Regions from separate parts of the Mesorhizobium sp. M0030 genome, predicted to be linked through region 2. Evidence: riboswitches for the same ligand, from Rfam matches in the RefSeq annotation. Region 2 holds a riboswitch; each other region holds the start of a gene.

Region 1 (7,580 bases), on a different contig from region 2:
AGTCGCGGCAAGCTGGTCGCAGCCATAGCGCCACCAGTCGTAGCCGCCGAGGATGCGCGCCAAAATCACCTTGGCGTGGCGGGCGACGCTGTCGATCCAGAGGTCCACGGACATGGGATGGCGCAGGTCGCGCAGCGCCGCCAGCCGCATCGACGGCAGGCGGGCGGCATCGGCCTTCCACGCCGCCGCGAGGCCGGCGAGGTCGCTGTCGGTGAAGGACAGCGCCACGATATCCGCCGGCGTCTGCCCGAGATCGACGGGCTCGGCGAGATCGTCGAGCGAGGCGGATGTGGTGGTGAGTATATGCATTTCGGCTCGTGGTTTGGATCAGCCGGCGAGTATACGCTCGATCGCCGGGCGGTTCAGTCCTTTCAGGCCAATGACGACAAGACGCGAGCGGCGGTCGTCCTCAGCCGCCCAGGCGCGGTCATAGTAATGATTGACGCGCGGGCCGACGGCCTGCAGCAAAAGCCGCATCGGCTTGCCGCCGACATCGACGAAGCCTTTCACACGCAACACGTTTTCCTGTTCGGCGGCGGTGGCGACGCGCTTGGCCAGGTCGTCGGGATTGGCGATCGAGGGGATGTCGACGATGAAGGTGTCGAAATCGTCATGCTCGTGATCGAAAGCGCCGTCGTGATGCGACTTGCGGTTCTCGATGTCGTCTTCGACGGCGAGACCGAGGCCAAGCAGCACCGACGGGTCGACCTTGCCATGCGCAGTCGGCACGATTTTTACCGCGCGGGCGGAATGTTCATTGATGATGGCGTTGGCGCGGGCCGAACCGGCTGAATCCATCAAATCGCTCTTCGACAGGATGATCAGGTCGGCGCAGGCGATCTGGTCCTCGAAGACTTCTTCGACCGGATCGTCGTGGTCGAGCGTCTCGTCCTGAGCGCGCTGTGCCTGCAAAGCGTCCATGTCGTTGGCGACGCGGCCTTCGGCCAGCGCCGGGCCGTCTACCACGGCGATGACACCGTCGACGGTTACCCGGCTCTTCACGCTCGGCCACTGGAACGCCTGGACCAGCGGCTTGGGCAGAGCCAGGCCCGAGGTCTCGATCAGGATGTGGTCGACCCTCGGTGTCAGCGCGAGGATCTTGTCGAGGGCGGGCACGAAATCGTCGGCGACTGTACAGCAGATGCAGCCATTGGCCAGTTCGACGATGTTTTCCTCGGGGCAGGTGTCGATGCCGCAGCCTTTCAGGATTTCCCCGTCGATGCCGATGTCGCCGAACTCGTTGACGATGATGGCGATGCGCTTGCCGCCGGCATTTTCCAGGAGATGGCGGACCAGCGTCGTCTTGCCGGCGCCGAGGAAGCCTGTAACGACAGTGCAGGGAACACGGGAGAGGTTGGCGGCCGGGTTTGAAGCGTTCATCGTCAGTCCTTCAGCATGTCGAGGGGTGGGATGCGGGCAACGAGGCCGCGCTTGAGGCTATCGGGCCGGCCGCGCCACGGGATGAGGCCGTCGGCCGAAGTCGCGAAGAGCTTTGCGCCGGTAACGAGGTCGGCGCCGCTGGTTGCGGTCAGATCGCCGAAGACATAGCTCCAGCAGCCATCGCGCAGGATCGCGGCGCTGAGGCGGCGCTTGCAATTGCCGAGACATTCGGCGGTGCGGACCCGGATATCGCCGGCAGCGGCGCGGCCTGTGTCCTCAGCCAGCAATTCGCCGGCGCGCGGATGGGCGTCGGAACCGGTCTCATCGCGGCAGGAGGCGCAGACGATGACGGTCACGCCGGTCAGGGCGTCGTTGTCGCCGGACGCAATGTCCGTTGTGCCAGCCGAAAAACTGCTGTTCTGGTCCAAAAACCGTGCTCCTTGCCCGGAAACCCGCCAGGCGATCGGATACTTTGTCTCAGACGGCAGGTCTCCTGGCTCGCGAGTCATTGCCTTGGTTAGCCGCCTTCCCGGTGTTACCCAGTGGCTTTCGGCCTTGGCTCTTCGCTTACAGTTGCGGGGACAGCCGCGGATTTGGGATTTTTTCGTCCCGCACCGCATTCCCTCTTGGCCCTTGCCGTTGCGGGCAGGGGACCGTCTGGAGCGGATTTAGGCTTTTGCAGGCAGCGGTGTCAACGCACGGCTACGACATGGCGATGTCGGCAGGGGCTGTCATGTCCCGGCTTCCGGCAGTGCCAGGATGACCTGTCGGATAGCTTGATAGCCATCGCTATAGTCCCAGTCATGACCGACAGCCAGATTCTGTCCCTCATGCCAAACCGCGTTGTCCAGAAGGACTTCGGCACTAATCAGCGTGCCCTTCAAGCCTGCCAGAAAGGTCCGGACAAAATGGCTTCCGGGGGGTACCGAAGCTGTGAACAGCTTTTCCAGCTTGGCATAGAATGCTGGATAGCCTGGTGTCAGCGAGCATAGCTCGGTTGTGGCCTGGGAAATGACCGGGCCGCTATAGATTTTCCAGCGGGCATCTTTTCGCCAGATCTTCCAACTGGCGCTGCTTCGCTGCCAAAGCTCTATTTCGGCCTGCATGTTCTCGCAGACGTGATCGGCCAGTCCCTCAATGGCCACATGGAAAACACCACGGAGAAACTTTTCAAACGCCTGGTTCAGTTCCTGTTCGCGCGTGTCGCCGAAGCCAGCAAAGGATTCAATGACCGGCTGAACATCAAGCAGCGGAGAAAAAATGTAGATTTCCAGGACCAGCCGGTCAGAACTCGTCTCGAACACCTCAGCCTCAAACCGAAGCTGCTTCGATTGGAGCATGACGTCCCTATCTCTGCGGACTGCATCTATTCCATGCGCAATGAGGGCGCCATGGATCATGTCGAGCACTTTGTCCGATGCCATTGCACAACCTACGAGGCTTATTGAGGCGTCTATGACAGACGCTGCAAGGGTTGGCCATCTCTCTCGCTAGCCAATGCCGGCCCCAGATTGCCGGCCGGCGTCACTTCGATGCGCTCAAGGCCAAGCCAGCCCTGCATCTCCTTTAGTTCCTCGAAAAGCTGTGCGGTGGTCTCAGGCGGTGCGCCTGCTTCGGCATAGGCGGCGTGGACGCGTAAGACACTCGCAGGCCGGTCGGCCTTGAGGTCGACGCGGGCGACGATCTTGTCGCCGAGCAAGAAAGGCAGCACGTAATAGCCATATTGCCGCTTGTCGGCCGGGGTGTAGATCTCGATGCGGTAGCGGAAATCGAAGAGACGCTCGGTGCGCGCGCGCTCGAAGACCACCGGATCGAAGGGGGCCAGCAAGGCGCGGGCCTCGATCTTTCGCGGCAGGCGGGCGTCCCTATAGAGGTAAGCCGGCTTGTCCCAACCTTCGACGTTTACCGGCAGCAACTCGCCCATCTCGACCAGTTCCTCCAACCGGCCCTTCATGTCGGCCGGCGACAAGCGGAAATAATCGCGCAGGTCACCCGACGTCGCGATGCCGTGGGCGCGGGCAGAAATGCGCAGCAATTCGCGGTGCGCGTCCTCGGCGGCCGGCACCGGCAGATCGAGGATCGCCTGCGGCAGCACGCGCTCGGGCAGGTCATAGAAGCGTTCGAAGCCACGGCGGTGCGCCGTGGTGATGCGTCCGGCCCAGAAGAGCCATTCGAAGGCGTGCTTGGCGTGGCTCCAGCCCCACCAGCCGCCCGAACCTTTCTGGCCTTCCAGTGCCGAAGCGGCAATCGGGCCGCGCTCGGCGACCGCGCGGTAGATCTCTTCGATATAGGCGGCGTGCTCGCGGCCCCATTTGGCGAGGCCGAGATACATTTCGTCGCCTTGCTCGGCCCGCTGCATGCGCCAGCGCATCAGCGGGTAGGTCTCGACCGGCAGGAACGAGGCCTCATGCGCCCAGTATTCGAACACCGTGCGTTTGCGGGTGATGGCCGCATTGTCGAGCAAAGCCAGCGGGTAGGGGCCAAGCCGCGAATAGAGCGGCATATAGTGGGCGCGCACCACCGCGCTGACGGAATCGATCTGCAGCAAGCCGGTGCGCGACAGCACGCGGGCGAGGTGGCGGCGATCGGGCGTGCCGACCGGGCGGGGATCGAGAAATCCTTGCGCGGCGAGCGCGATGCGCCTGGCCGCGGGGAGTGAGATTTTGTCCTTCGTCAAAGTGTCTTGCCTCGAACCATTTTCCCGACTTTAGCCGGCGATTCCGGTCATGCTAGCAGGCAAATGGCGGGAGATGTGTCAGGAGACAAAAGTGGAGTGAAAGATGAAGGAAATCAAACAGGAGGAGATCGGACCAGTTTTTCCCGGCCTGCCGTCCAGCACTGTCTTTTGAACAAGGTTTGACTTGCTTCGCTGAAAGCCGTGCGCTAACCCTCGCCGCGTTGCAGCAAAGGCACCTAAAACGGTTCAGCGGTTAAACTGTCGCGCTTCCGCATTAGGGTTGGTTGCTGTAATCAAAGTGGATTGGCCGCCAACGGAAAGCCGAGCATGAACGTACTCCTCAGTTCATACCTGCCCATCGTCCTCTTCATCGCCGTGGCCGCAGTTGTAGGCCTGGCGCTTATCATCGCGCCGTTCCTGGTGGCTTATCGCAATCCCGATCCGGAGAAGCTTTCCGCCTACGAGTGCGGGTTCAACTCGTTCGACGATGCCCGGATGAAATTCGACATCCGCTTCTACCTGGTGTCGATCCTGTTCATCATCTTCGATCTGGAAGTGGCCTTCCTGTTTCCGTGGGCGGTGTCGTTCTCGAAGATCGGCATGCTCGGTTTCTGGTCGATGATGGTGTTTTTGGCGGTGCTGACCATCGGCTTTGCCTATGAGTGGAAAAAAGGAGCGCTGGAATGGGATTGAACGACAGTTCCGGAACGCTCGTCGCGCCGAAGCCCAAAGGCCTGATCGACCCCAATACCGGACGTCCGGTCGGTTCCGACGATCCGTTCTTCCTCGAGATCAACAATGAACTGGCCGACAAGGGTTTTCTGGTCACCTCGACCGAGGCGCTGATCACCTGGGCACGCAGCGGCTCGCTGATGTTCATGACCTTCGGTCTCGCCTGCTGTGCCGTCGAGATGATCCACACCTCGATGCCGCGCTATGATTCGGAGCGGTTTGGCGTGGCTCCTCGCGCGTCGCCGCGCCAGTCGGACATAATGATCGTGGCGGGAACGCTGACCAACAAGATGGCCCCCGCTTTGCGCAAGGTCTACGACCAGATGCCGGAGCCGCGCTACGTCATCTCGATGGGCTCCTGCGCCAATGGCGGCGGCTATTATCACTATTCCTATTCGGTGGTGCGCGGCTGCGACCGCATCGTGCCGGTCGACATCTATGTGCCCGGCTGCCCGCCGAGCGCCGAAGCGCTGCTCTACGGCATTCTTCTCCTGCAGAAGAAGATCCGCCGCACCGGCACGATCGAACGGTAGACCCATGGCCGCATCCCTGAGCGAACTGTCGACCTATCTCGGCGAAAAGCTGCCGGGCCGCGTCACCGATGCGGTGCTTGCCTATGGCGAACTGACGATCTCGGTTGCTACAGACAATCTGATCGAGGTGACAAGCTTCCTGCGTGACAATTCGGGCTGCCAGTTCATTTCGATCATCGATATCTGCGGCGCCGACTACCCGTCGCGCGTCAAGCGTTTCGATGTCGTCTATCATTTGCTTTCGCCGAAGCAGAATTTGCGCATCCGCATCAAGGTGCAGGCCGACGAAGAGACGCTGGTGCCGTCGCTCACCGCTGTCTATCCCGGCGCCGACTGGTATGAGCGCGAGGCCTACGATCTCTATGGCGTGCTGTTCTCCGGCCATCCGGACCTGCGCCGCATCCTCACGGACTACGGTTTCGAGGGCCATCCCCTGCGCAAGGACTTCCCGCTGACCGGTTTCGTCGAGGTGCGCTACGACGACGAAGCCAAGCGCGTGATCTACGAGCCGGTGGAATTGAAGCAGGAATTCAGGAACTTCGATTTTCTCTCGCCATGGGAAGGGACGGACTACGTCCTGCCGGGCGATGAGAAGGCGAAACAGTGAGTAGGAAGTAGTGAGTAGTCAGTAGCAAAAGATTTGGAGCAACGGATCGAATCTTATCGCGACTTGAAGGTGTGGCAATCGGCGATGACGCTTGCTGAGGATTGCTACCGTTTCACCAAAGAGTTTCCGAGGGATGAGATTTACGGCATGACCTCTCAGATGCGCCGATCGGCGGTTTCGGTCGCAGCGAACGTCGCGGAGGGATACGGTCGGGAGAACAGAGGGTCGTTCGTTCAATTTTTGCGCATGGCGCAAGGCTCGTTGAAGGAACTGGAGACACACATACTGCTGGCATGTCGGGTTGGCCTGCTGCGAAAAGACAATGAGATTGAGCTGCTGCTGCGATGCGAAGAGATTGGAAAAATGATGAGATCTCTTATCCGAACGGTGCAGGCCAAGCAGGCGGAATGAAGCAGGCATTGAGATTGATGATCACTACTCACTACTCACTACTGACTCTTCGCCAGAGGCGCCAGAATGGCTGAAACCTCCGTCCGCAACTTTAACATCAACTTCGGACCGCAGCACCCTGCGGCGCACGGTGTTTTGCGTCTTGTGCTGGAGCTTGACGGCGAGGTGGTCGACCGCGTCGATCCGCATATCGGCTTGCTGCATCGCGGCACCGAAAAGCTGATCGAGCACAAAACCTATCTGCAGGCAGTGCCCTATCTCGACCGGCTCGACTATTGCGCACCGATGAACCAGGAGCATGCCTTCGCGCTCGCCACCGAGCGGTTGCTCGGCATCGAAGTGCCGAAGCGCGGCCAGTTGATCCGCGTGCTCTATTCCGAGCTCAGCCGCATCATGTCGCACATCCTCAATGTGACGACGCAGGCGCTGGATATCGGCGCGCTGACGCCGCCGCTGTGGGGTTTCGTCGAACGCGAAAAGCTGATGGTGTTTTATGAGCGCGCTTCCGGTTCGCGCATGCATGCGGCCTATTTCCGTCCCGGCGGCGTGCACCAGGATCTGCCGGCGAAGCTGGTCGAGGACATCGGCAAGTGGATCGACCCGTTCCTGAAGTCGCTTGACGACCTCGACAGGCTGCTTACCGGCAACCGCATCTTCAAGCAACGCAATGTCGATATCGGTATCGTGTCGCTTGCCGACGCCTGGGCCTGGGGCTTTTCCGGCGTCATGGTGCGCGGCTCGGGTGCGGCCTGGGATTTGCGCAAGTCGCAGCCTTATGAATGCTATTCCGAGATGGATTTCGACATCCCGATCGGCAAGAACGGCGACTGCTACGACCGTTATCTCGTGCGCATGGAAGAGATGCGCCAGTCGGCGAAAATCATGCGCCAGTGCGTCGACCTTCTGCTCGGCAAGGAGAGCACCGGGCCGGTGTCGAACCTCGACGGCAAGGTGGTGCCGCCGAAGCGCCAGGCGATGAAGCGCTCGATGGAAGCGCTGATCCATCATTTCAAGCTCTACACCGAGGGCTATCGCGTGCCGGCCGGCGAGGTCTATGCTGCCGTCGAGGCGCCGAAGGGCGAGTTCGGTGTCTATCTCGTCTCCGACGGCACCAACAAGCCCTATCGCTGCAAGCTGCGCGCGCCCGGCTTCGCGCATCTGCAAGCCATGGATTTCCTCTGCCGCGGCCACATGCTGGCCGACGTCACTGCCGTCCTGGGTTCCCTCGATATCGTCTTCG
Region 2 (7,580 bases):
CAACGTCCAGCCTTATTCCGGCTCGCCGGCCAACCAGGCTGTCTATCGTGCGCTTTTGAGTCCCGGTGACAAAGTCATGGGCTTGCCCCTTCCGGAAGGGGGCCATCTGACTCATGGTTGGGCCATCAACTTTTCCGGAACTGACTATCAACGCGTGCCCTATGGACTAGATGAAAAGACACAGCAGATTGACTATGACCGCTTGCGCGAGACAGCCAAGCGGGAACGGCCGCGGCTCATTTGGGTCGGCGGAACCGCTTACCCGCGTGTCTTTGACTACGCGGCAATGGCAGAAATTGCCCTGGAAGCGAACTCCTATCTCGTAGCCGACATTGCGCACATCAGCGGCCTGATTGCCGCGGGAGCGCACCCGAATCCCGTGGGCCATTGCGACGTGGTCAGCAGCACGTCCCACAAGTCGATCCGCGGTCCCCGCGGTGGCTTCATTTTGTCAAGGAACGAAGATCGCTATCAGGCCCTGTATCATACAAAGAGCAAATACAATCTCGCCAGACGAATAGACCGGGCGGTCTTCCCTCACCTGCAAGGCGGACCTCACATGAATGCCATCGCTGCGCTAGCGGTTGCCTTGCACGAAGCCGCGAACCCGTCCTTCCGAGGCTACGGCCAACAGACGGTCAAGAATGCCAAGGCTCTGGCACATGCACTGCTTGAGCGAGGTTATGACCTGGTTACCGGGGGGACGGACAATCACATGCTGATCCTTGATCTTCGCGATCGGCCACTATCGGGCAAGGCCTATGCCGAGCGACTAGCAAAGGCAGGAATCATCACAAACTTTAATATGGTGCCTGGCGACCCGCGGCATCCGGCGGTCACAAGCGGAATTCGCCTGGGGGCGCCAGCAGTGACGTCAATGGGCATGCGCGATGTGGAAATGGTGCAAATTGCTGGCTTCATTGACTCCGTCCTCCAGCGGCCAGACGACGAAGATCTCCATGCCTGCGTGCGAAGAGACGTTGCCGACTTGTGCGCTGCGTTCGAGGTCCCGGGCATCTCCGACAAGTAAGGTGGGCCAAGCAAAATGCCCATACCACATCCAACATCCGAAGCGAGGTATTCATGGCTAGGCAGTTCGTGTTCTCTTCCGAATCGGTTGGCGCGGGGCACCCGGATAAGTTGGCCGACAACATCTCGGATGCCATCCTCGATGCCATCCTCCGCACAGATCCCAAGGCGCGCGTCGCCTGTGAAGCGTTGGTAAAATCAGGGATAGTCGTTCTGGCTGGCGAGATCACCAGCGATGCCCAGGTGGATTACAGCCAAGTTGCGCGCGATACGATTCTCGACATTGGGTACGACGACGAGGCCGTCGGCTTTGACGGCCGGCGTTGCTCCGTCGTTCATGCCCTCACCGAGCAGTCGCCCGACATCAGCCAAGGCGTTGACGAGGGAAGAGGGCAAGACCTCCAGCAGGGAGCGGGAGATCAGGGCCTCATGTTCGGCTACGCATGCCGCGAAACCGATACCCTGATGCCTTTGCCGATCCAGCTCGCTCATCGCTTGACGAAACGGCAGGCGTATGTCCGGAAGGCACAACAGCTTGGCTGGTTGCGTCCTGACATGAAATCCCAAGTCTCAGTGCGCTATGAGGGGTTGCGCCCGGTCGCCCTGGATACCATCGTCGTGTCGACGCAACATAACGAGCAGGTCTCGCAAGAGACTGTCCGCGAGGGCGTCATTGAGGAAATCATAAAGCCTGTCCTGCCGACCCACCTGGAGACGGAAGGCATCAGAATTCTGGTCAACCCGACGGGGCGGTTCGTAGTCGGCGGGCCGCGCGGCGACTGCGGTCTCACTGGACGCAAGATCATCGTCGATTCCTATGGCGGGATGGGTCGTCATGGCGGCGGCGCCTTCTCGGGCAAGGACCCGTCCAAGGTTGACCGCTCGGCTGCCTATGCAGCCCGCTATGTCGCAAAGAACATCGTCGCTAGCGGACTTGCGGACGTGTGCGAGGTGCAGCTTGCTTACGCAATCGGCGTGGCCAGTCCGGTTTCCGTCATGGTCAACACGTTCGGGACAGCCAGGGTTGAGGAAAGCAGGATCGAGCGCCTCATTCTTGAGTTGTTCGATCTCAGACCGAAAGGCATTATCAAGATGCTTGATCTCTTACGCCCTATATACCGCAATACAGCGACGTATGGCCATTTCGGACGTGAAGAGCCTGATTTCACCTGGGAGAAGACAGACAGGGCGGACGAATTGCGTCGCGAGGCAGGACTCGCCGCCCCGTGAAGCCGCCGGCGAACGGATTGGCAAGCGGAAAGCCCATTTCCACCGGGCAGACTCGCGCCTGGCAGGGTGGCGAGAAGCCGGCTCGGGTTTTTGGCGGAGACATTGATGCCGGATTATGACGTGCTTTGCATCGGCAATGCCATTGTCGACATCATCGCCCAGTGCGACGACGCTTTTCTCGAGACCAACGGCATCATCAAGGGTGCGATGAACCTCATCGATACCAAGCGCGCCGAGCTGCTCTACAGCCGCATGGGGCCGGCGATCGAGGCCTCCGGCGGCAGCGCCGGCAATACGGCGGCGGGCATTGCCAGCTTCGGCGGCCGCGCCGCCTTCTTCGGCAAGGTGTCGAACGATCCGCTCGGCGAAATCTACGCGCATGACATCCATGCCCAGGGCGTCGCCTTCGACACCAGGCCGCTCGAGGGCCAGCCGCCGACGGCGCGCTCGATGATCTTCGTCACCCCGGACGGCGAGCGCTCGATGAACACCTATCTCGGCGCCTGCGTCGAACTCGGGCCGGAAGATGTCGAGGCCGACAAGGCGTCCGGCGCCAAGGTGACCTATTTCGAGGGCTATCTGTGGGATCCGCCGCGCGCCAAGGAGGCGATCCGGCAGACGGCGAAACTGGCGCATGCCGCCGGCCGCGAAGTGTCGATGACGTTGTCGGATTCGTTCTGCGTCGACCGCTACCGGGACGAGTTCCTCGAGCTGATGCGCTCGGGCACTGTCGACATCGTCTTTGCCAACAGCCACGAGATCAAGTCGCTCTACCAGACAAAATCCTTCGACGAGGCGCTGGCTCAGATCCGCAAGGACTGCAAGATTGCCGCCGTCACCCGTTCCGAAAAAGGCTCGGTGATCGTGCGCGGCGACGAGACCGTGGTCATCGAGGCGACCGCCATCAAGGAGTTGGTCGACACCACCGGCGCCGGCGACCTCTACGCCGCCGGTTTCCTCTACGGCTACACCTCGGGGCGCAGCCTGAAGGATTGCGGCGACCTTGGCTCGCTGGCGGCCGGCCTGGTGATCCAGCAGATCGGCCCAAGGCCAAGGCAGAATTTGCGCCGCGAGGCGGAAGGGGCTGGGTTGCTGTAGATGCGCGGGCAACTAACCAGCCGCCCTACTGACGCGATGACCGCAGTGGCGGAACTGTGTCAAAGCTCGCTGATAGCGACAGCCATTCGCTTCGGAGAACTGACCATGCTGCTGCCGTGAAGCTCGCTGGAGGAGCGGTGCAAGGCGTGCTTGCCATGACGGCATTCACCGTCATCCAGATCGTCACCAGCATTTTCCAGAAGCTCAGCTTGGGGAAGGCCAGTAAGGTTCCTGAGGTAACGGAGAACTCGCGGCGTCCGTCGGACTTGACTTGCGATCACGTCCCACGATGCCGAATGCGGGCAACTAACCAGCCGCCCTACTGACGCGATCATCGCAGTGGCGGAACTGTGTCAAAGCTCGCTGGGATCTTCTGCATTCTAACGACGTTGTCACGCGCTTGAAGTCTCGTCCGAGATCCTTCATGGGCGACCTGCGAGGGATGTCGCAGCCCGACAGGAATCCATTAGTTGGACAATGCTGGCAGCGCAGCAGCGCCGCCAAGGGCGACTGGCTATTTCACCAATGTTAGACAAACGTAAAAGCGCGATCGCATAACGACATAAACATTTCGTTATGCGTCATTGACAAGAGAGCGGATTGTTGTGATTGTCTGCGTGTCGTGGTTCTTCGCGTGCGGCGCTGCCGCAGCGAAGCTAAGAGGGAAGCCGGTGCGATGCCGGCGCTGCCCCCGCAACTGTTAGCGGCGAGTCAACCCACTCATGTCACTGAGGCGAATACCCTCGGGAAGATGGGTAGAGGCTATGACCCCGCGAGCCAGGAGACCTGCCACGACGAATTACGTCCACGGGCGGGGTGTCTCGGTGGCCGCTGCAACCGGCGTGCCGGCCTGCTAGCGCCTTCCTTGTCACCGACGCCCCCAACCATCGGGGTATGACATGACTGTCTCTCAGCAAATTCCTGTAGCAACGCTCGGCGTGCCGCGCTTCGGTCGTCGGCGAGAACTGAAATTCGCCCTTGAAAGCTACTGGTCCGGAAAATCGTCCGCTGGCGACCTTCTTGGGACGTCGAAGGCACTCCGTGCCGCTAGCTGGGAGGAGCAGCGCGATCGCGGCGTGTCAAAAATCCCCTCGAACGACTTCTCGCTTTACGACCATGTGCTCGACACCGCAGCCACGGTCGGCGCCATTCCATCCCGGTACGGTTGGAATAGCGGCGAGGTCCCACTTGACATCTACTTCGCAATGGCGCGCGGCAACCAGGGTCAGACGGAGGATTGTGGACACGCTGGTCACCAGGAGGCGGCTCATGGACCTGGTGTAGCCGCGATGGAAATGACCAAGTGGTTTGACACCAACTACCACTACATTGTGCCGGAGCTCCATGATGATCAGACGTTCGCCCTCTCGTCAACGAAGCCGGTCGATTACTTCCTCGAGGCTAAAGCTCTCGGCATTCACACACGCCCAGTCATCCTTGGACCCATCACCTTCCTCAAGCTGGCGAAATCGCCTGCCGAAGGGTTCGGTCCCATCGCGCTCCTACCGCAGCTGCTGCCCGTTTACGAGCAGCTCCTGCAGAGGCTGAAGCTGTCGGGAGCCGACTGGGTCCAGATCGATGAGCCAGCGCTTGTCCTCGATCTGAACCCGAACGAACGAGCTGCGTTCGAATTCGCCTATGGCCAGCTGTCGAAAGCCGCGCCCGAGCTGAAGATCATGCTGGCTACGTATTTCGGGTCGCTGGGAGACAATCTCGAAACCGCGGTTTCTCTGCCCCTGGCCGGCCTGCATATTGATCTCGTGCGCGCTCCCGAGCAGCTGGAAACGGTGGGTCGGCTCGCTCCGAAGGATCTGGTGCTCTCGCTCGGCTTGATCGATGGCCGCAACGTCTGGCGTGCGAACCTGCCCGCCATTCTCGACCGCATCAAACCGATCGTCGCCGGCTGGCCCTTGGACCGCGTCGAAATCGCGCCTTCTTGCTCGATGCTGCATGTGCCGATTGACCTGCGCATGGAGACGGAACTCGAGGCCGACATCAGGTCGTGGCTCGCCTTCGCGGCCCAGAAGACCGACGAGCTGGTCTTGCTGGCCCGGGCCCTGTCCCAAGGCAGGGATGCGGTGGCAGGCGCGTTGAAAGCGACTGCCGAGGCTGCCGCCACTCGCTTGACGTCCACGAAGATCCATGATCCGCTTGTTGAGGGGCGGATCGCCAGCATTGACCATAGCATGAAACGACGGGAGAGCGCTTTTGGCGAGCGCTCCAGAGTCCAGGCCGGCACGCTCGGGCTGCCGCCGTTCCCGACGACGACAATCGGGTCCTTCCCGCAGACGCCGCAGGTACGCCGCGCGCGGTCCGCTCATGCGAAGGGCCAGCTCAGTTATGTCGACTACGAGATTTTCCTGAAGAAGGAGATCGAGTCAGCAATTCGTTGGCAGGAAGAGATCGGGCTGGACGTGCTGGTGCACGGTGAGTTCGAACGAAACGATATGGTACAGCATTTCGGCGAGCAGCTGTCCGGCTTCGCCTTCACTCAGCATGCCTGGGTGCAAAGCTATGGGTCGCGCTACGTGCGTCCCCCCATCATCTTCGGGGACGTATCGAGGCGCAATCCGATGACGGTGCGCTGGTGGCAATTCGCCCAGTCGCTTACGGAAAAGCCCGTGAAGGGAATGCTCACAGGCCCAGTCACCATTCTCAACTGGTCCTTTGTTCGCGACGACGTACCCCGCTCCGAAGCCTGCCGCCAGATCGCGCTCGCCATCCGCGACGAAGTGACGGATCTCGAAAGGTCCGGCGCAAGGATGATCCAGATCGATGAGGCCGCGTTTCGCGAAGGATTGCCACTGCGCCAATCTGACTGGAAAGCCTATCTCGACTGGGCTGTCGAATGCTTCCGGATCGCTTCAACGGGTGTAAAGGACGCGACTCAAATCCATACCCACATGTGTTATTCGGAGTTCAACGAGATCATCGACGCGATCGCTGGAATGGATGCGGATGTCATTTCGATTGAGACGTCGCGCTCGAAGATGGAACTGCTGGACGCCTTCACGAGCTCCAAATATCCGAACGAGATCGGTCCCGGCGTCTATGACATTCACTCACCACGTGTGCCGGAGGTCTGCGAGATTTCGGACCTAATCATGCTTGCCCGCGAGCGACTGTCCGACGGCCAACTGTGGGTAAACCCGGACTGTGGCCTCAAAACACGCAAATGGGAGGAGGTCCGCCCTGCCCTCATGAACATGGTCGCTGCAGCGCGCGCGCTCCGGGAGAAAGTGGCCTGAGGCTTCTCCTTCCTCACCGTGTGGTGAGCTACCGGCTGGCTCCTGTCGGCCGTGAACATGCCAAACCGGCACACTCTTGGAAATGAGCCACTCGGCGCAAATGTGCAATTTCCCTACGGACGTGTCTTAATCCCGCAGAAATATAAATGTGGCACTACGCTATAATATCGGTTCCTTGGGGACATACAGGCCCCGCGCCTCGAACAAATCGGACACGCGTCGTTTCTCAAAGTAGACTGCTTGGCGCGTTCGCTCAGGCAGCGACAATATATGGTGCTGCGTCTGTCCGCCCCCAGTTGATCGCGCAGACTACGGGCGAGGTGGCAGGGTTCGGGTATCGCTAGCGTCCCGCCAATTCGGAGATGGACGTCGCAATTCGTGCCGCCAAGTAAAAATCGCCAATCATTTTCGATTGCGAGTCCGCAGCCAGTTGGCCCTTATTTTCCTGAGATCTGCGTTACAGGCCGGGGCGTTGTCGCCGTTTCTGAGGGTAAGATGGGATAGGCGACGTCAGGTGCCTCTCCGGTCAGCGAGTTGAGGAAGGCAACAAGCAGGTCAACTTCTTCGTCCGCCAGTACTACGCCGAGCTGGGTGGTCCCCATAATGGCGACGGCCTGTTTCAGATCCCAAACCTTGCCCGAATGAAAGTATGGCGCGGTGAGTGCAACGTTGCGCAGCGGCGCCACGCGGAAGACATAGGAATCGTCGGCTGCATTGGTGACCTCAAATCGGCCCTTGTCTTTGTCCGGCAGGACTTCGGCGCTGGGCCGTTCCACGAGGCCGAATGGGTAATAGGCTTGCCCACCAACGTTGATGCCGGCATGGCAGGACGAGCAGCCTTTGTCCATGAAAAGCACCAGGCCCTGTTTCTGTTCGGAAGTCATGGCAACCTCATCACCATTCAGGAAGCTGTCGAACGGGGCAGGTGTGACCAGTGTCGCCTCGAAGGCTTCGATCGCCTTGGCGAAGTTGTCG
Region 3 (7,580 bases), on a different contig from region 2:
GCCGGTGTGCCATTTGCCCTTGATGAACTGGACGATTCCGACGCGCTTGCCATAGCCGAGCATGCGTAGCGCCAGCCCGAAGGCAGCCGTGGTCTTGCCCTTGCCGGGTCCGGTGTTGACGATCAGCAGCCCCTTCTCGACCGTCTTTTCCGCGACCTCGGCGTCCTGCACCGCCTTGCGCTTGGCCATCTTGGCGCGATGGCGCTCTTCATCTTTTGCGTCGATAACGGTCATCTCATTTCACCTTGAGCGGCAGCCCCGCCACCATCAGAAGCACCATATCAGCTACCACCGCGATCTGCTGGTTGAGCCTGCCGGCGGCATCGCGGAACCGGCGTGCCAGCGCATTGTCGGGCACAATGCCTTGTCCGACTTCGTTGGAGACCACGAACCACGGCCCGCGCGGCCGCGAAAGCACATCGGCCAGCCGCCGGCACTCCCCCTCTAGATCATGATCGGCCAGCATATGATTGGTCAGCCAAAGCGTCAGGCAGTCGACAAGCACCGGCTGGTTGTCCGGCAATGCCTCGAGCGCACCGGCAAGATCAAGCGGGGCATCGATGGTCGCCCATCCCTCGCCGCGGCGCGAGCGGTGTTGCGCGATGCGCTCGCGCATTTCGCCGTCATAGGCTTGCGCGGTGGCGATATAGGCCCATGGCGGCGGCAACGCCGTCGCCAAAGTTTCGGCATGCGCGCTCTTGCCGGAGCGCGCACCGCCGATGATGAAGGTCAAACTGCGATCAGGCAAAGCTGTCGCGCAGGCTGGTCGCGGTGCCGGTGAAGCGCGAGTGCACTATGCCGACAACTGCGCCGAGCACCAGCCAGAACACCAGATTGGTCAGCGTCACCGCCACCACGAACTGATGATGCAGGCCCTCCGGGATCGGCGTTACGAAACTGTCAGGCTGCGGCGCGCCGACAATATGCGGGGCGACGATCAGGACGACGGCGAGCACGGTCAGGGGCGCCGACGTGCGGAAGGTGATAAGGGCAAGACCGATCGCCGTTGTCATCACCGTTGCCCACCACCAGATCTGGCGCTGCATGAGATCGGCCGCCGGCATTGCCGGCAGTTCCGGCGGCAGGCCGAGGCCCGGCGCCAGCGTGAACACGGCAAAGCCGGCCAAGCCCCAGAACACGCCCTGGCGCCAGCTGCCGATGCCGCCGGCGAACTCGGAAACCGCCACCAGGACCAGCGCGAAGCCGATGCCGGTGACGATATTGGCGACGACACTGAAGGCGAAACGCTCGAAGCCGTCGGCCGGCGCCCAGCCTTCGTCCTCCGCCGGCGCGGCTGCTTCAGCCGGTGCTGCGCTGCTCACCGCATTTTCCGCCGGCGCGGCGGTGCTCATGGCATCGGTGTCCGCAGCGTTGGCGGCGGGCGCCGCGGCATGCTGATGCTCATGGCCGCCACCAGCCTTTTCGTAGACCTCCGCCTTGAGGATCAGCGGCACGGTGGCGTAGGCCTGCATGCAGGCGAGAGCGACACCCGCCACGAGCCCTGCGATCGCCGCGATGAACACGACGTTGCGAAACAGGTTCATGATGTCAGATCCTCGTCAGTGGCAGGGAAACGCCATCGAATGGCGATAGTCGTGCGCCGCATTGTGGACCGCATCGATATGCGAGAAACCGACAACGCCGACGACGAAAATGCCCAGAAACGCGCTAAGCACGAGCTGCATGAAGCGCGACTGCGAGGAGACGGATGCGCCGAGGGAGACGGAAGCGGTATTCATATCTTGTCCTTTCGCCCTCCACCCGAGGGCATCGAAGTCAGTTCCCTGTCGCCGGCAGGTCTCCTGGCTCGCGGATCAGCGCCCTTCCCCACCTTCCCGAGGAAAAATCCTCAGTGGCTTGGAGAGGACTACCGCACACAGTTGCGGGGGCAGCCACGGCATTGGGCAACAAGTCAGCCCTCACCGCATTCCCTCTTGGTCCCTAACGGAACCGACGACATGCATGACTATAGGCTGAAACGGCCGCATCCGGCAAACCAAATTCCGCCGGCCAACAGCGCGAATGCGCCATGCGGCGTTACGGGTTCAACGCGGTGATCCGCTCGGCAACCAGCCGCTGCAGCCGCCACAGATGGCGATCGTGAATGCCGCGCTCTTCAAGGTTTTTCACCGTGTTGTAGAGATAGTCGGCGCCCGATCCCCAGTGCCCGCAGGACGTGGCCAGCCTTTCGACGATCTTGCCTTCGTCGAGCGGGCCGGAATAGGTCAGGCCGTTGCGGTTGATCACGAAGGCCAATGCCCTGAGCGGTCCGGCCTCGCTTGCAAGCTTCAGCATGCGCGGCCGGTAGCTTGTCGGCTTCAGCGTGACTTCGCGCCGGAAAAGCCGGCCCAACTGCTCGCGCCGGTTATTGTCGGTCAGCCGAAAGGCGACGCCCTTGCATTGTCCGCCACGGTCCAGCGCCATCATCAGGCCGGGGCTGACCTTGGTGCCGCGCCAGCGCGTCATGTTCATGCAAAAGGACCGATGCCAGCCGCGCGCCAGCGCAACGCGGTCCTCGACATAATCTATTTCCGGTTTCCAGATCAGCGATCCATAGCCGAACAGCCATAGCGGTTCGCTATCCGGGAGTTCGACCTGCAATTCATCCAGAAGCGCGTCATAGTCGGCTTCATCGAGATGCATCGCGTCCGGATCAGGCCCGGGGTCCCTGATCTCGCGCCAGCAGCGCGCGACCAGCTCCGGCGTAAGCGACATCTGTCGTGCGGCCACGTCCGAATCCCCCCAATTCCGAATGTCCCATGTCCACGACATGATTATGCGCCGCGCCTGCAACCGGCAATGCGGCACTCTGATTGACAAACGATTTGCCGGGGTGTCGGCTGACGCTTCATAGGAAGCCAGCCATGCATCCCAACCCGAGCGAGCGCGACCCCTATAACGGCCTGAGCCGGGCCGAACCGACGCTACCGTCATCGGCCTATTGGGATAGCGAGGCTTACCAGCGCGATCTCGAGGCCATCTGGTACAAAAGCTGGCTGCTCGTCTGCCGCGAGGCCGATCTTGCCCAGCCTTTGGCATTCAGGACATTCCGCGTCGGCACGCAGGAAATCGTCGTGCTGCGCGACGACACCGGCGAGTTGCGCGCCTTCCACAACACCTGCCGGCATCGCGGCTCGCAGCTTTGCCAGGAAAGCGAGGGCCGGCTGAAAGCGCGGCTCATCACTTGCCCCTACCATGCCTGGTCCTACTCGCTGCGCGGCGATCTCGTGCGCGTTCCCTCGAAATCGCTGCCAGATGGTTTCGACAAGGCAGATCATCCGCTCTACCGGGTGGCGCTGTCGGTGTGGCGCGGCTTTGTCTTTGTGAACCTTCAGCAGGCGACGGCCGGCTCCGCCGAGACCTCCTTCGATCCCGCATCCGGCGACCTCGCCAACTGGCCGCTGGAAACGCTGGTATCAGGCCATGTCCTGCGCAAGGTGATGAACTGCAACTGGAAAATCTTCTGGGAGAACTTCAACGAGTGCCTGCATTGCCCAGGCGTCCACAAGGACCTGTCTCGGCTGGTGCCGATATACGGCCGCGGCCTGATGAGCCGGCACGACGACCCCGACTGGGTCCGCCATGCCGACAATGACGCACCGGAGTTTTCGGGTGGCCTGCGCGCCGGCGCCGAGACCTGGTCGCGCGACGGACATGCCCATGGCCCGGTCTTCCCGGGCCTGACGCCAGCCGAGCGTGCGGCCGGACAGACCTATGCCACCAGCCTGCCCTCGATGTTCATCGTCGGCCATGTCGATTATGTCAGGACGGTGCGACTGATGCCGCTCGGTCCCGAACAGACCGAACTCACCGCCGAATGGCTGTTCGCGCCCGAGGCGCTGGCTGAGACGGACATCGACAATGTCGTCGCCTTCGGCACCCAGGTGCTGGAGGAGGATGCCGCGATCTGCGAGATCAACCAGAAAGGCCTGCGCTCCATGCGTCACGCGGCCGGCGTGCTGATGCCGGAGGAGTACGATCTGCACCGCTTCCACAACTGGGTGCGCGAGCGGCATGCAGCGCTTGAGGCAACCGCCTGATCGGCGACTAAAGCGACTTCGGCAGATAGCGCCAGGTGATAAAGCCGCAAACAGCGGCCAGAATGCCCAGCGTCACGAACACCGAGCCGAGGCCGAAAAACGCCAGCACCACCGAATAGACCAGCGGCGGCGTCAGCTCGGAAAAGTCGAGATAGGTGCGGTAGACCGCGGCCATCTGCGCCCGCTCATAGGACCGCACCGAGCGCATGAAGGCGGTCGAGCCCAGTGCATCGAGCGCGATGGTGAAGAAGGCGCCGCAGAGCAGGAAAAAGCCCGTAAGCAGCGGCGCGGTAGTGCCGACCGCGCCCGCCGCAAGCAGCGTCGCCGACATCGCGAAATAGGCGAAGGTCATGGTGCGCCGGCCGCCGAAGCGTTTTCCCGCTTTGCCCCAGAAGATCGCCATGAACAACAGCGCATTGCCGGCCGAAACCAGCAGGCCGCCGGCAAGCTTGCCCTCGCCGGTAATCACCATGAACAGCGGCCCGTAGACGAAGAACGTCGTCCAGAAGCAGGAGCGGCCGAAGGCGATCAGCCAGGCCAGCCTGAGCCTGGGTTGTGCTACGAAGCGGCCGATATTGGCCAGCGGATTGGCCGGCCGTGTCTTGCCCGGCCGGATCGACCGGTTGTCGCCCAGCCTGTAGGTCCAGAACAGCGCCAGCAAGGCCAACGCAAACACCGCGACCGCGCCATGCGCGGCATAGATGCCGTAGCGTGTGTAGAGGAAGATGCCGAGTGTCGGCCCGCCGGTCCAGGCCAGCATCGACCACGCCATGCGCAGCGATTCGGCCTGCATGAAATCGGTCTTGCGGATGTGGTCCATGATGTAGAGGTTGAGCGTGATCGACAGGGCGCTCGCCCCCATGACGCGGCACAGCATGCCTGTCAGTTGCCCGGCAAGCGTGTGGGTGACGAAGAACAGAGAGCCTATCGCCAGCAGGCAGGCGCCGGCGGTATAGACCCAGCGCCGGGCAAACCTGCGGATCAACATCGGCATGAACAAGGTCATCGACAGGCCGAGCAGCGCCACGATGGTGTAGAGGATCGAGACGATCTGCTCGTTGTGCAGAATCTCATAAGCCTGGATCGGGATGACGCTCGATACCGTGGCGCGGGCGAAGGATTCGACCGCATAGAGCGAGGCAAAGGTGCGGGCATCCGCCGGACGCAGGGCCGGAAGCCAGATCGGATGGCGCACATGGGTGGACATTTGATCCCCAAATCAGACTCGCGGCGTCAAATCTGCGCTGGCGCTTCCTCCGCCGGTAACAGGAAACCGACCCCTTCCCGGCAAAAAGCGAATTCGGCCAAAGGCTTTCCGGCTCTGGCCTAAAGCGCCGCCCGATGCAGCCGCACGGCGCGACCCGGAGCGTAGAGGGCGGCCTTCTTTTGTCCGGTGCAACCGTGATAGTCGTCTTTGGGGCTGAATCAGATCGCGAGACCATGAGCATCCATACCGCACCCCCTGGAGATCAACTGAAGCGAGATCAACCGAAGCGCATCGTCGCCATCGATGTCGTACGCGGCATCGCGCTGATCGCCATGGCGAGCTACCACTTCACCTGGGATCTCGAAAATTTCCACTACACCGATCCCGGCCTCACCGCCGTCGGCTGGTGGAAGATCTATGCGCGCTGCATCGCCTCGACCTTCCTGTTCCTGGTCGGCGTCAGCCTGTTTCTCGCGCATGGCAGGCAGATCCGCTGGACCGGCTTCTGGAAACGCTTTGCCATGGTCGCCGTCGCGGCCGCCGCTATATCGGCGGTCACGTACTTCATCACGCCGGACAGCTTCATCTTCTTCGGCATCCTGCACGAGATCGCGCTGGCCAGCCTGCTCGGCCTTTTGTTCTTGCGGCTGCCGTCCTTGCTGACGCTTTTCGTGGCAGCTTTGGTGATCGCAGTCCCCCTCTATCTCCGATCCGAAGCCTTCGATCATCCGGCGCTGTGGTGGGTCGGCCTGTCGGCGATCAACCCGCGCTCCAACGATTACGTGCCGCTGTTTCCCTGGTTCGGCGCCGTACTTCTCGGCATCGCCGCGGCAAAGTTTGCGTCCACCACCGGCCTGCTGGCGCGGCTGGCCACGCTGGGATCAGGAAGCTGGACCAGGCCGCTCACCTTCATCGGCCGCCACAGCCTGGCTTTCTACCTGATCCACCAGCCGCTGCTGTTCGGCTGCGTCTGGCTGTTCTCGCAGATTGCGCCGGCGCCCGTCGAAACAAGGGAAGTGATCTTCCTCAAGGAATGCCAGGTATCTTGCGAACAGCAGCGCGACACGGAGTTCTGCACCAGCTATTGTGTGTGCATGCTGGACACGCTGCAAAGCGAAGCGGCATTCGACCGGCTCTACAATGGCGACCAGACCCCGGAGTTCAAAGCGCATCTCGGTGAACTCGCCGGCATCTGCACCGCCAGGACGGAGGAGAGCCCGATGACGCAGGGAGGGCAACAATGACCGACAAGCTCACAAAACCCGGGCTGGCAAAACCCGATCTATCGAGACCACGGCTGATCCCGTGGCCGCCACTGATCTACATCGCCGCCATCGCCATCAGCATCGTGCTCGGCCTGTTCTATCCCCTGCCCTGGATCGGCGACCTCTTGGGCGACCTTTTGTTTGCCGCCGGCTTTGTGGTGCTGTTTGCCGTCGCAGCCCTCTGGTTCACCGCTATCCGCGCCATGATCCGGGCCAAAACGACGATGAACCCCAATGGCTTGCCGGAGCATCTGGTGACGTCTGGCCCGTTCGGCGTGACGCGCAACCCGATGTATCTGGCCAACACGCTGCTTTTGATCGGCGTCGCCTTCGTCTCGGGGATCATATGGTTCCTGCCGCTGGCCCTGATCGCGGCTTTTGCAACGCAGAAGGTCGCCATCGAGAGCGAGGAGAAGGTGCTGTTCGCCAAATTCGGCAAGAAGTACCGCGACTATACGAAGCGGGTGCGCCGGTGGATTTGAGGCGGGTGTGATCGCTGGCAGGGTTCGCATGCCTTGGCGACTAGCCGAACGCCCATCTCTTCATCATCCACGGGCGGAGTAAGGAGCGTAGCGACGCAGCACAGACCCGAGGATCCATGCCGGGACTCCAGAGCGTTGCTATGGTCCAGAATTCGCTACCGCCGCACTCCACGACCGATGTCACGGAATGGATTCTAGGGTCTCCGCGACGGAGCTTCGCTCCTGCTTCGCCCTAGAATGACGAAGTGCGGAAGGGCTCCGGCTAATCACGAACGTTTGCGACGGGCGCGCGCAAACGCTCGACGGTCCGCTCAGGTATTAACCCCCAGCTCCACCAGCCGCTCAACACATGACTCCTCAGCCTGGTCGAGCTCCGCCAGCGTCTCCTCGAGATCGCGGCGCTTCTGGCGCAAATCCTCGCGCTTCTCCTCGATGCGCTTGATCATCAGCTTGAGTTGACCGACCTCGCCGGGCGGTTCCTTGTACATCTGGATGATTTCGCGGATTTCGTTGATCGAGAAGCCGAGCCGTTTCCCGCGCATGATCTGGCGGATCAGATGCCGGTCAGATGGGCGAAACAGCCTTG

Evidence for each region. A riboswitch is a leader RNA that binds a small molecule or an ion and turns the genes downstream of it on or off. The one in region 2 is predicted to bind cobalamin.
Region 1: it holds a riboswitch for cobalamin, as region 2 does, so the genes downstream of both, NKJ80_RS28220 (DUF1636 family protein) here and metE (5-methyltetrahydropteroyltriglutamate--homocysteine S-methyltransferase) in region 2, are expected to answer to the same signal.
Region 3: it holds a riboswitch for cobalamin, as region 2 does, so the genes downstream of both, NKJ80_RS27985 (CbtB domain-containing protein) here and metE (5-methyltetrahydropteroyltriglutamate--homocysteine S-methyltransferase) in region 2, are expected to answer to the same signal.

What each region holds. Positions count from the first base shown of each region.
Region 1 covers NZ_JAMYVE010000018.1:42,667-50,246, reverse strand. Annotated here, with positions in the region: gene cobN (cobaltochelatase subunit CobN) at 1-309, opposite strand, end outside; gene cobW (cobalamin biosynthesis protein CobW) at 328-1,380, opposite strand; gene NKJ80_RS28220 (DUF1636 family protein) at 1,383-1,808, opposite strand; cobalamin riboswitch at 1,847-2,053, opposite strand; gene NKJ80_RS28215 (DUF6348 family protein) at 2,112-2,804, opposite strand; gene NKJ80_RS28210 (winged helix-turn-helix domain-containing protein) at 2,834-4,057, opposite strand; gene NKJ80_RS28205 (NADH-quinone oxidoreductase subunit A) at 4,385-4,750, shown strand; gene NKJ80_RS28200 (NuoB/complex I 20 kDa subunit family protein) at 4,741-5,322, shown strand; gene NKJ80_RS28195 (NADH-quinone oxidoreductase subunit C) at 5,327-5,929, shown strand; gene NKJ80_RS28190 (four helix bundle protein) at 5,963-6,340, shown strand; gene NKJ80_RS28185 (NADH-quinone oxidoreductase subunit D) at 6,407-7,580, shown strand, end outside.
Region 2 covers NZ_JAMYVE010000025.1:6,469-14,048, reverse strand. Annotated here, with positions in the region: gene glyA (serine hydroxymethyltransferase) at 1-1,030, shown strand, start outside; gene metK (methionine adenosyltransferase) at 1,084-2,259, shown strand; gene NKJ80_RS30000 (adenosine kinase) at 2,365-3,357, shown strand; cobalamin riboswitch at 3,964-4,165, shown strand; gene metE (5-methyltetrahydropteroyltriglutamate--homocysteine S-methyltransferase) at 4,257-6,605, shown strand; gene NKJ80_RS29990 (cytochrome-c peroxidase) at 7,043-7,580, opposite strand, start outside.
Region 3 covers NZ_JAMYVE010000018.1:562-8,141, forward strand. Annotated here, with positions in the region: gene cobO (cob(I)yrinic acid a,c-diamide adenosyltransferase) at 1-234, opposite strand, end outside; gene cobU (bifunctional adenosylcobinamide kinase/adenosylcobinamide-phosphate guanylyltransferase) at 236-748, opposite strand; gene NKJ80_RS27980 (CbtA family protein) at 741-1,544, opposite strand; gene NKJ80_RS27985 (CbtB domain-containing protein) at 1,560-1,739, opposite strand; cobalamin riboswitch at 1,776-1,970, opposite strand; gene NKJ80_RS27990 (gamma-glutamylcyclotransferase) at 2,038-2,730, opposite strand; gene NKJ80_RS27995 (aromatic ring-hydroxylating oxygenase subunit alpha) at 2,865-4,040, shown strand; gene NKJ80_RS28000 (MFS transporter) at 4,048-5,247, opposite strand; gene NKJ80_RS28005 (acetyltransferase domain-containing protein) at 5,481-6,491, shown strand; gene NKJ80_RS28010 (methyltransferase family protein) at 6,488-6,994, shown strand; gene NKJ80_RS28015 (MerR family transcriptional regulator) at 7,306-7,580, opposite strand, start outside.